3 regions of the Variovorax sp. 38R genome follow, and region 3 is predicted to be linked to each of the others. Evidence: riboswitches for the same ligand, from Rfam matches in the RefSeq annotation. Region 3 holds a riboswitch; each other region holds the start of a gene.
What was found. A riboswitch is a leader RNA that binds a small molecule or an ion and turns the genes downstream of it on or off. The one in region 3 is predicted to bind glycine.
Positions count from the first base shown of each region.

Region 1 (3,269 bases), 1.2 Mb from region 3:
AGAATGCGGCGTGCAAGAAAAAGCAGCATGGTGACTCCCGGGTCCGGCCGCGTCAGTTCTTCTTCAGGTTCCAGAACACGGCGACCGGCGAGCGCACCACGCCGCTCACCACGCCCTTGCGGTAGGCCGTGAGCGGCTTGTACTCGCCGATGGGTGCGTAGATGCCGGTGTCGTACACGCGCTGCTGGATGGCGGTGGCCAGCTCCTTGCGTTGGGGTTCGTCGCTGCTGGCAAGGAAGTCGGACTTGAGCTGCTCCAGCTTGTCGTCGGTGGCCCAGCCGAACCAGCCCTTCTCGCCATTGCCCGTGAGCGGCGCGAAGAACATCGGGTTCATGTTGTCGGCAATGCCCCAGCCGGTGATGAAGAGGTTCCAGCCGCCCTTGTCGACCGGATCTTTCTTCGCGCGGCGCGTGACCAGCGTGGGCCAGTCCATCGACTGCATGTCGACGTTGAAGCCGGCCTGCTTGAGCAGCTGCGCCATCACCGGCGGAAACTTGTTGAGCACCGCGAAGTCGGCCGGGTACATCAGCACCACGGGCTTGCCGTCATACCCTGCCTCCTTGAGCAGCGCCTTGGCTTTTTCGAACTGCGGCTTGCCGGTGAAGTAGCCCGTCTTGTCGGAGGCGAAGGCCGAGCCGCAGGGGTAGATCGATGCGCAGCCGTTGTACAGCTCCTTGTGCACCAGCTGGGCGCGCATCAGCGCCTCCTGGTTGATGGCCATGAAGGCCGCCTGCGCGATCTTCGGGTTGTCGAAGGGCGGGATCAGGTGGTTCAGGTGCAGCGCGAACGAGCCCTTCGACACGGGGCTGTCGAGCGTGATGGCGGGGTTGTTCTTGAGCGCGGTGTACTGCTCGGAGGGCACCCACTCGATCATGTCGACCTCGCCGTTGGCCAGCGCATTGGCCTGCGTCTGCGCGTCCTTCAGGACGATCCACTCCATGCGGTCGACGTACACGTTCTTGCCACCGGCCGTGCCCGACGGCGCCTCGGTGCGCGGCACGTATTTGGTGTTCTTCAGGTAGACGATCTTTTCGCCGGGGCGGTATTCGTCCTTCTTGAAGATGTAGGGGCCGGAGCCGGTGGCGTCGTCGATTTGCTTGTCGGCCGGTGTGGCCGCCACGCGCGCCGGCATGATGAAGGGCGGGTTCGACGACGGCTTGCTCAGCGCGTCGAGCACCATGCCGAAGGGCTCCTTGAAGACGAACCTGAAGCTGTTGGCATCGACCGCCTCGGTCTTGTCCAGGGCGGTGAACATCTTCTGGCCCAGGCCGTCGCGCTGGCCCCATCGCTTGAGCGATGCGAGCACGTCTTCCGGGGTGACGGGTTTGCCGTCATGGAAGGCCAGGCCCTTGCGCAGCGTGAAGGTCCAGGTCTTGCCGTCGGCGCTGGTCGTGTACTTGTCGACCATCTGCGGCAGCACCTTGCCCTGGGCGTCCACGCCGAAGAGCGTGTCGTACACCATGTAGCCGTGGTTGCGCGTGACGAAGGCGGTGGTCCAGATCGGGTCGAGGATCTTCAGGTCGGACTGCGGCACGAGGCGCAGCACCTTGCCGGTGTCCTGCGCGAAGGAGGAGGCCGCTGCCGCGGCCAGCAAGGCACCTGCGAACAGGGCTTTCAGTTGTCGTGTCTTCAGCATGGGTCAGTTCTCCGGTTGAAAAAAGAGGGGCGCGCGCGCGGGCAACGCCGGGGGCGCGGGCGTCGTGCGGCGGTGCGGGAAACAGGTCATGGAAAAGGCTCCGGAGCGAACACGGACACACCGCGCTCATCGCGCGGCGTGCCCCTGCTGTCCTTTTGCCTGAGAGATTCACCCTGCACGCACATCGCGCAGGGCTTGCCCCTTCGGCGGCTGCCCTCGGTCCCTGCAAGGGGGCCGGTCAGCGCTCTCCAGCGTTAGAAAAATCCAGTCTTGGGACCTGAGCGTTATGGGCTATCGCCTTCGGTAATGCACCAGCTCGACGCATCGAGCCAGGCATTTCTCCTGGATGCTTTCTTCAAAGCAGTTTGCGTGCCACGGAGTGGCATGGGCCGCGGCAGCGGGGTCATCGGGGTTTCTCCGACCGCGCCCGGGCTCGACCGGGCGACAATGGGGGGCTCCGGCGAAAGTCCATTTCGCCCAATGAAATTTCAGCCCTCTCGACAACCCAGAACCTACGGAAGCAAGCGCATGAGCACGAAGCAACCCACCATCGTCTACACCCTCACCGACGAGGCGCCGCTGCTGGCGACCTACGCCTTCCTGCCCATCGTGCGCGCCTTCACCGCGCCGGCCGGCATCAACGTGACGACGAGCGACATCTCGGTGGCCGCCCGCGTCCTGGGCGAATTCCCCGAGTTCCTGAGCGACGACCAGAAGGTGCCCGACAACCTGGCCGAACTGGGCAAGCTCACGCTGCGGCCTGACGCCAACATCATCAAGCTGCCCAACATCAGCGCCTCGGTGTCGCAGCTCAAGTCGGCCATCAAGGAACTGCAGGGCAAGGGCTACAAGATTCCCGACTACCCGGAGAACCCGACCTCGGACGAGGACAAGGACATCCGCACGCGCTACAACAAGTGCACCGGCAGCGCCGTGAACCCCGTGCTGCGTGAAGGCAACTCCGACCGCCGCGCGCCCCGCGCCGTGAAGGAATACGCCCGCAAGAACCCGCACAGCATGGCCGAGTGGAGCCAGGCCTCGCGCTCGCACGTCTCGCACATGCACGGCGGCGACTTCTATCACGGCGAAAAGTCCATGACCCTGGACCGCGCGCGCAACGTCAAGATGGAGCTGATCACCAAGAGTGGCAAGACCATCGTGCTCAAGCCCAAGGTCGCCCTGCTCGACCGCGAGATCATCGACTCCATGTTCATGAGCAAGAAGGCCCTGCTGGCCTTCTATGAAAAGGAAATCGAAGACGCGCACAAGACCGGCGTCATGTTCTCGCTGCACGTGAAGGCGACCATGATGAAGGTCTCGCACCCCATCGTGTTCGGCCACTGCGTGAAGATCTTCTACAAGGAAGCCTTCGAGAAACACGGCAAGCTGTTCGACGAGCTGGGCATCAACGTCAACAACGGCATGGTCGACCTGTACAACAAGATCGCCACGCTGCCCCAGAGCACGCAAGACGAGATCAAGCGCGACCTGCACGCCTGCCACGAAGGCCGCCCCGAGCTGGCTATGGTCGACTCGGCCAAGGGCATCACCAACTTCCACTCGCCCAACGACGTGATCGTCGATGCATCCATGCCCGCCATGATCCGCAACGGCGGCAAGATGTGGGGCGCCG
Region 1 is NZ_CP062121.1:1,295,205-1,298,473, reverse strand. It holds gene IG196_RS05795 (ABC transporter permease) at 1-29, opposite strand, end outside; gene IG196_RS05790 (ABC transporter substrate-binding protein) at 53-1,636, opposite strand; glycine riboswitch at 1,774-1,898, opposite strand; gene IG196_RS05785 (NADP-dependent isocitrate dehydrogenase) at 2,165-3,269, shown strand, end outside.
Region 1: linked by a shared signal. The riboswitch ahead of IG196_RS05790 (ABC transporter substrate-binding protein) and the one ahead of gcvT (glycine cleavage system aminomethyltransferase GcvT) in region 3 are both predicted to bind glycine.

Region 2 (3,269 bases), 2.0 Mb from region 3:
GTCAGGGCGCACGGCCAGCACCGTCTCGGCCAGCTGCTCGGGACGGCTGAAGTCGGCGTGGAAGTCGGTGCTGTCGAAATCCAGCGCGACCAGTTCGCCGAGCGGCGCAAGGCTGCGCTGCAGCTCCCAGCCGACCTGTCCGCCCTTGCCAAGCAGCAGCAGCTTCATGCGGCGGCCTTCGCCGTCGTGGCGTCGTACTGCTTCTCGACCCACTCGCGGTACGCGCCGCTTTGCACGTTGCGCACCCACTCGCCGTTCGCGAGGTACCACTCGACGGTCTTGCGGATGCCGGTGCCGAAGGTCTCGGCGGGCTTCCAGCCAAGCTCGGCCTCGAGCTTGCGCGCATCGATGGCGTAGCGGCGGTCGTGGCCCGGGCGGTCCGTGACGTAGGTGATCTGTTCCTTGTACGGCTTGCCGTCGGCGCGCGGGCTCAGCTCGTCGAGCAGCGCACACACGGTGTTGACGATCTCGATGTTGGGCTTCTCGTTCCAGCCGCCGACGTTGTAGGTCTCGCCGAGCCGGCCGGCTTCGAGCACGCGGCGGATGGCGCTGCAGTGGTCCTTCACGTAGAGCCAGTCGCGCACCTGCATGCCGTCGCCGTACACGGGCAGGTTCTTGCCAGCCAGTGCATTGACGATCATCAGCGGGATCAGCTTCTCGGGGAAGTGGAACGGGCCGTAGTTGTTCGAGCAGTTGGTGGTGACCACCGGCAGGCCGTAGGTGTGGTGCCAGGCGCGCACGAGGTGGTCGCTGGCGGCCTTGCTGGCCGAGTACGGGCTGTTGGGCTCGTACTTGTTCTCTTCGGTGAAGGCCGGGTCGGTCTTGGAGAGCGAACCGTAGACCTCGTCGGTCGACACATGCAGGAAGCGGAAGGCCGCCTTCTGGTCGGCCGGCAGGGCGTTCCAGTAACCGCGCACCGACTCGAGCAGGCGGAAGGTGCCGAGCACGTTGGTCTGCACGAAGTCTTCCGGTCCGTGGATCGAGCGATCCACGTGCGATTCCGCGGCAAAGTTCACGACTGCGCGCGGTTTGTGTTCGGCCAGCAGGCGGTCGAGCAGCGCGCTGTCGCCGATGTCGCCTTGCACGAAGACGTGGTTCGCGTTGCCCTTGAGCGATGCGAGGGTCTCGAGGTTGCCTGCGTAGGTCAGCTTGTCGAGGTTCACGACGGGCTCGTCGCCCTGCGCGATCCAGTCGAGTACGAAATTGGCGCCAATGAAGCCTGCGCCGCCGGTAACCAGGATCATGGAGTCCCTCGCCTGTAGAAAAAAGTTTGCTTTACGGAAAATTAACAGTCAATTATCCCATCGGCGTGACCTGCGGATGTACAGGGCTTGGCCGGCTTGCGGGGCCCGCCTACAATCACAAACAATTGCAGGAGAGCGGGCCTCACGGAGGCCCTACCGAAGGCGCAAACTCCCATAAACGCTCAGGTCGGCCCGACGAAGTTCCAAGTGCAAACAAGGAACATCGGCAAGGGGTCAGTACTGCACTCATCGATACAGCCGTCTGGAGAGCCGCCACGCCATGTGGCGCACCGAAGGAGCAAACCCGCTGCGGGTGCAGCAGGGTGAATCTCTCAGGTACCGAGGACAGGGGGAGCGGCAACTTGGACATCGGTCGTCCGGTTGCTTGCTATTGGTTCAATAGCACTCCACGCCCGCCGTTCAAGCGCTGCAAACTCAAAGGTACTTGCAATGCGTGTGATCGTTCTTGGCGCCGGCCTGCTCGGCGTGACTTCGGCCTATTACCTCCAGCAACTCGGTCACGAGGTGACCGTGATCGATCGGCAGGCCACCCCGGCCGCCGAAACCAGCTTCGCCAACGGCGGCCAGATCTCGGTCAGCCATGCCGAACCGTGGGCCAATCCGAGCGCGCCGTTGAAGGTGCTGCAATGGCTCGGCAAGGAAGATGCGCCGCTGCTCTTCCGCATCCGCGCCGACATGCGCCAGTGGCTCTGGGGTCTGCAGTTTTTGCGCGAATGCACCCCCGCGCGCACCCGCCACAACATCGAACAGATCGTGCGTCTCGGTACATACAGCCGGGAAATGTTGCAGCAATTGCGTCGAGACACCGGCCTGAGCTATGACCAGCGCACGCAGGGCATCCTGCACTTCTATACGACGCAGAAAGAATTCGACGGCGCCCTCAAGCCTTCCGAGCAGATGCGCGCCCTGGGCTGCGAGCGCCTGGTCATCTCGGCCGACGAGGCCATCCGGATCGAACCCGCCCTCGCCCACATCCGCCCGCAACTCGCCGGCGCGACCTACACCGCCGAAGACGAGTCGGGCGACGCCAACCGTTTTGCGCGCGAGCTCGTGAAGCTGGCCGAAGCGGCCGGCGTGAGGTTCCTCATGAGCCACACCGTGACCGCGCTGCGCGAAGCCGGCGGCAGCATCGACCACATCGAGGCGACCGACAACGAAGGCCGCTTCCAGCGCATCCGCGGCGACGCCTTCGTGCTCGCGATGGGTTCGCTGAGCCCGCTGTACGCCGCGCCGCTGGGCATCCGCCTGCCGATTTACCCGGCCAAGGGCTACTCCGTGACGCTGCCCGTGAAGGACGCATCGAAGGCCCACCAGGTCTCGCTGACCGACGACGAATACAAGCTGGTGTTCTCGCGCTACACGTCCGAGTCGGGCGACCGCCTGCGCATCGCCGGCACGGCCGAACTCAACGGCTACGACCGCGACCTGAACCGCGTGCGCTGCGAAGCGATCGTGCGACGCGTCGAAGAACTCTTCCCCGGCGCCGGCGATACCGAGCGCGCGCAGTTCTGGACCGGCCTGCGCCCGGCCACGCCGAGCAACGTGCCGCTGATCGGCAAGACCAAGCTGCCGAACCTGTTCCTCAACACGGGCCACGGCACGCTCGGCTGGACGCACGCCTGCGGCTCGGGCAAGTCGATCGCGCGCATCGTGAGCGGGCTCGCGCCCGAGGTCGACTTCGCGTTCGCCGGCATGCCGGCGCCCGCGCCGCGCGCCGTGCAGCCCGCACTGGGCTGACACGACACGCACCCTCGGGTCACGCCTTGAACGTGACCCAGGGCTTGAGTCGCACGGCGCAGCGGATGAGCCCTGCGCTTTCCTGCGCGTCGATCACCGCGCCGATCGGCTTGTAGGCCTGCGGCGCCTCTTCGATGCGGCGCTCCTCGCGCAGCGTCACGCACTGCCAGCTGGCGTCCGCATCATCAGGTGCAGGCCGCATCGCGCGCACTTCCTGCCGCCGCATGCGCCGACCGGCGCCATGGCTGCACGACCACAGCCAGTCTT
Region 2 is NZ_CP062121.1:498,837-502,105, reverse strand. It holds gene rfbD (dTDP-4-dehydrorhamnose reductase) at 1-168, opposite strand, end outside; gene rfbB (dTDP-glucose 4,6-dehydratase) at 165-1,244, opposite strand; glycine riboswitch at 1,363-1,452, shown strand; glycine riboswitch at 1,497-1,603, shown strand; gene IG196_RS02170 (D-amino acid dehydrogenase) at 1,695-3,002, shown strand; gene IG196_RS02165 (RtcB family protein) at 3,022-3,269, opposite strand, start outside.
Region 2: linked by a shared signal. The riboswitch ahead of IG196_RS02170 (D-amino acid dehydrogenase) and the one ahead of gcvT (glycine cleavage system aminomethyltransferase GcvT) in region 3 are both predicted to bind glycine.

Region 3 (3,269 bases):
TTGTCGTAGGACGCTGCGTCGAGCAGGGCGTCGAGCTGTGCGGGCTCGCTCAGCTTGACCTTGAAGAACCAGCCGGAGGCCAGCGGGTCGCTGTTGGCCAGCGACGGGTCGGCGCGCAGCGCTTCGTTCACTTCGGTGATCTCGCCCGACACGGGCATGAACACATCGGCGGCGGCCTTGACCGACTCGACCACACCGGCGACTTCGCCCTGTGCGAAGGTCTTGCCGACTTCGGGCAGGTCGACGAACACCACGTCGCCCAGCGCGTCCTGCGCATGCACGGTGATGCCCACGGTGGCGGCGCCGCCTTCGGCCGCCACCCATTCGTGGTCCTTGGTGTATTTGATGCTCATGAAAAAACTCCTCGTGGAAAAAATGGAATCGGGGTGCAGAGCCTAGCCGGGTCTGCGGTGTTCAGTGGTGGTCAGCCGCGGTAGTAGCGCGTCGGCACGAAAGGCATCGTCGACACCTCCATCGGCACCGGCTTGCCGCGCACGATGGCCTGCACGCGCGTGCCGGGTTCGGCAAAGGCGGCGGCCACGTAGCCCATGGCCACGCAGCGGTCGGCCGTGGGACCGAGTAGGCCGCTGGTGACGGTGCCGATGTCATGGCCTTCGAGCGACTGCAGCAGCGTGCCGTCGCGCACCGGAATGCGTTCCAGCGCCACCAGGCCGACGCGCTTGCGCGTGAGCGTCTCGTGGTCGGTGTGGCCGGCCGCGCCCGAGGCGACGGCCGCCAGCTGGGCCAGCACCTTGGCTGCGCCCGGGAAGCCGCCTTCGCGCGCGCCGCCCGCGCGGCGCACCTTCTGGATCGCCCAGTTGAGCGAGGCTTCGACCGGGGTGGTGGTGGTGTCGATGTCGTTGCCGTACAGGCACAGGCCGGCTTCGAGCCGCAGCGAGTTGCGCGCGCCCAGGCCGACGGGTTTCACTTCGGGCTGCGCGAGCAGCAGGCGGGCGAGGGCGTCGGCGTCCTTGCCGGCCACCGAGATCTCGAAGCCGTCTTCGCCGGTGTAGCCGCTGCGGGTGACGAAAGCGGCAATGCCGCCGATCTGCACCGCGCCGCCGGTCATGAACACGAAACGTTCGATGCCGGGCGACAGCCGTGCCAGCGTGGCCGCGGCCTGCGGGCCCTGCAGCGCCAGCAGGGCGTGGTCGGGCAGGGGCTGCACTTCGCAGCGCGCGCCGATCTTGTCCTGGATGTGGGCGATGTCGGCCACCTTGCAGGCGCCGTTCACGATCACGAAGATCGAGCCGTGGCCTTCATTGAAGAACATCAGGTCGTCGAGGATGCCGCCTTCGTCGTTCAGCAGCAGGCCGTAGCGCTGCTTGCCGGCGGGCAGGTCGACCACGTCGACGGGCATCAGGGTTTCGAAGGCGGCGGCGGCGTCGGGGCCGACGAGACGCAGCTGGCCCATGTGCGAGATGTCGAACAGGCCGGCCGCATCGCGCGTGTGCTTGTGCTCGGCCATCAGGCCGGCGGGGTACTGGACCGGCATCGAATAGCCCGCAAAGGGCACCATGCGGGCGCCCAGCTCGACGTGGAGGTCGTACAGCGGTGTCTTGAGAAGTTGGGCGTCGGAGGAAGCGGAAGAAGCAGCCACGGGGCACTCCAAAGGGGCAGTCGAAATCCATGGCTGCAACGCCATGGGCCACCCCTGCTGTCCGCTTTACCTGAGAGATTCGCCCCACGATCGGGGTTTGCTCCTTCGGTGGGCCGCATGCAATGCCACGGCCTCTCTCCAGCAAGGAAACGCCGGTGGTTGCCGGCGTCTTGTCAGTCCTTTTGCCTGAGCGTTCGGGGAACCCCTGCGCCTTCGGCGGCCCCGTCGCGCGGGGCTCTCTCCTGACCCGGCGAGTGTAGTGGATCGCGGGGCCGGGGCTGGTGTCGAAGTGCTCGTGGGGGCCTCAGGTGTGGCAGCACCCCAGCGCCTGGGACGCTCTCAGTTGGGAGAGCGGCTTGGCGGAAGCGACCGCCACGGGAATGGCATCGGCCTCGCCATTCAGCACCAGGTGCTTGAACCGTTCCCAATCGAACAAGGTGCCCGGATCGGTGCGGCGATCCGGGTCCAGCTTGGCGTGCGAGACCACGTGGGCGAGGTTGGGGTACTTGGCCCAGCAGTGGCGAACGATGCGCGCCGTGATTTCGACTTGCCAGTCGGAGAAGGGGTCGAGTTTCTGCTTGTTCACGACCTCGATGCCCAGCGACCAGTGGTTGACGCGCTTGGCGCCGTCGTTCACATCGGGGTGCGAGGCCGCATTGCGCACGTGCCATGCCGCGAGCGCCTCCGGCACGCAGGCCCAGACGAGTTCACCGTGCTGGGGTTCGTCCTCATCGGGAACCAGCCAGTGGAACGAAGCCGCATCCGTCGGTTTTTTCATGACCGAGATGGCGCCGGAAGACGATCCGCCGGCCGTGGCATGGATGACCACCGTGGTGATGCCCATGATCGGATCGACCGACCGCTTCGTGGTGCACGTCGGCCAGTAGGGCTGGACGCCGGGGTACCAGGGCTCGTTGAGGGAGACTTCGCCCGGTCGTCTCGACTTGGGAAGCGTGAAGTGATAGCTCTGCGGATTTGGCATGCTGAACCTCCTTGTTTTGGGAGTTGGGTTCTAGCAAGCAGCCCCGGGGGCCCGCGTCCCCTGGTTGAGGGATGGCGACCCGTGGCCGCCAGGTTCAGTGCACGGTTTCGGCCAGCGGCAGCAGCTTGTCGATGCGCTCGCGCAGCGAGTCGGCGCGCTCGGGGCCGGCGGCTTTCTCGATCTCGGAGAGCATGAGCGCGGCGATGGTGAGCATGGCCTCGCGGTCGCGCGCCTCACGCAGGGCGTCGCGCATCTGGTTGGCGAAGCGCGGGTCGCGGCGCACGAACATGCGCTCGCAGATGTCGAACAGGAACATGCGCGTGGTGGCCAGCGAGCGCTTGCCGTCGAAGCTGTCGGCCGACGTGGCGACCTGGATCGGCTCGGCCGCCGGGACGGGCGTGGGGGCCGGCGCAGGTTGAGCGACGACCGGTCGCGCATCCTGCAGGTAGCCCCGCTGCATCAGCCCCTGGATCGCCTGCTCGGCCTCGACGCGGCTGGGGAACAGCGGACTGAAGTCGGTCAGCGAGCGCCGGCCGTCGGCCATGAGCAGCAGGGCGCGCTCACGTTGGCTGAGCGTGCGCTGCCCGGCCTGGAGTTCGTCGCGTGCCTTCTCGGTCTTGGTGGGAAACATGGCGGCCACAGCTTTCGGAGGTCGAAGGCTGCAGCATCGTTGCAAGTGGTGACACC
Region 3 is NZ_CP062121.1:2,530,704-2,533,972, forward strand. It holds gene gcvH (glycine cleavage system protein GcvH) at 1-353, opposite strand, end outside; gene gcvT (glycine cleavage system aminomethyltransferase GcvT) at 425-1,600, opposite strand; glycine riboswitch at 1,648-1,752, opposite strand; glycine riboswitch at 1,769-1,855, opposite strand; gene IG196_RS11470 (N-acetylmuramoyl-L-alanine amidase) at 1,905-2,378, opposite strand; gene IG196_RS11475 (hypothetical protein) at 2,677-3,213, opposite strand.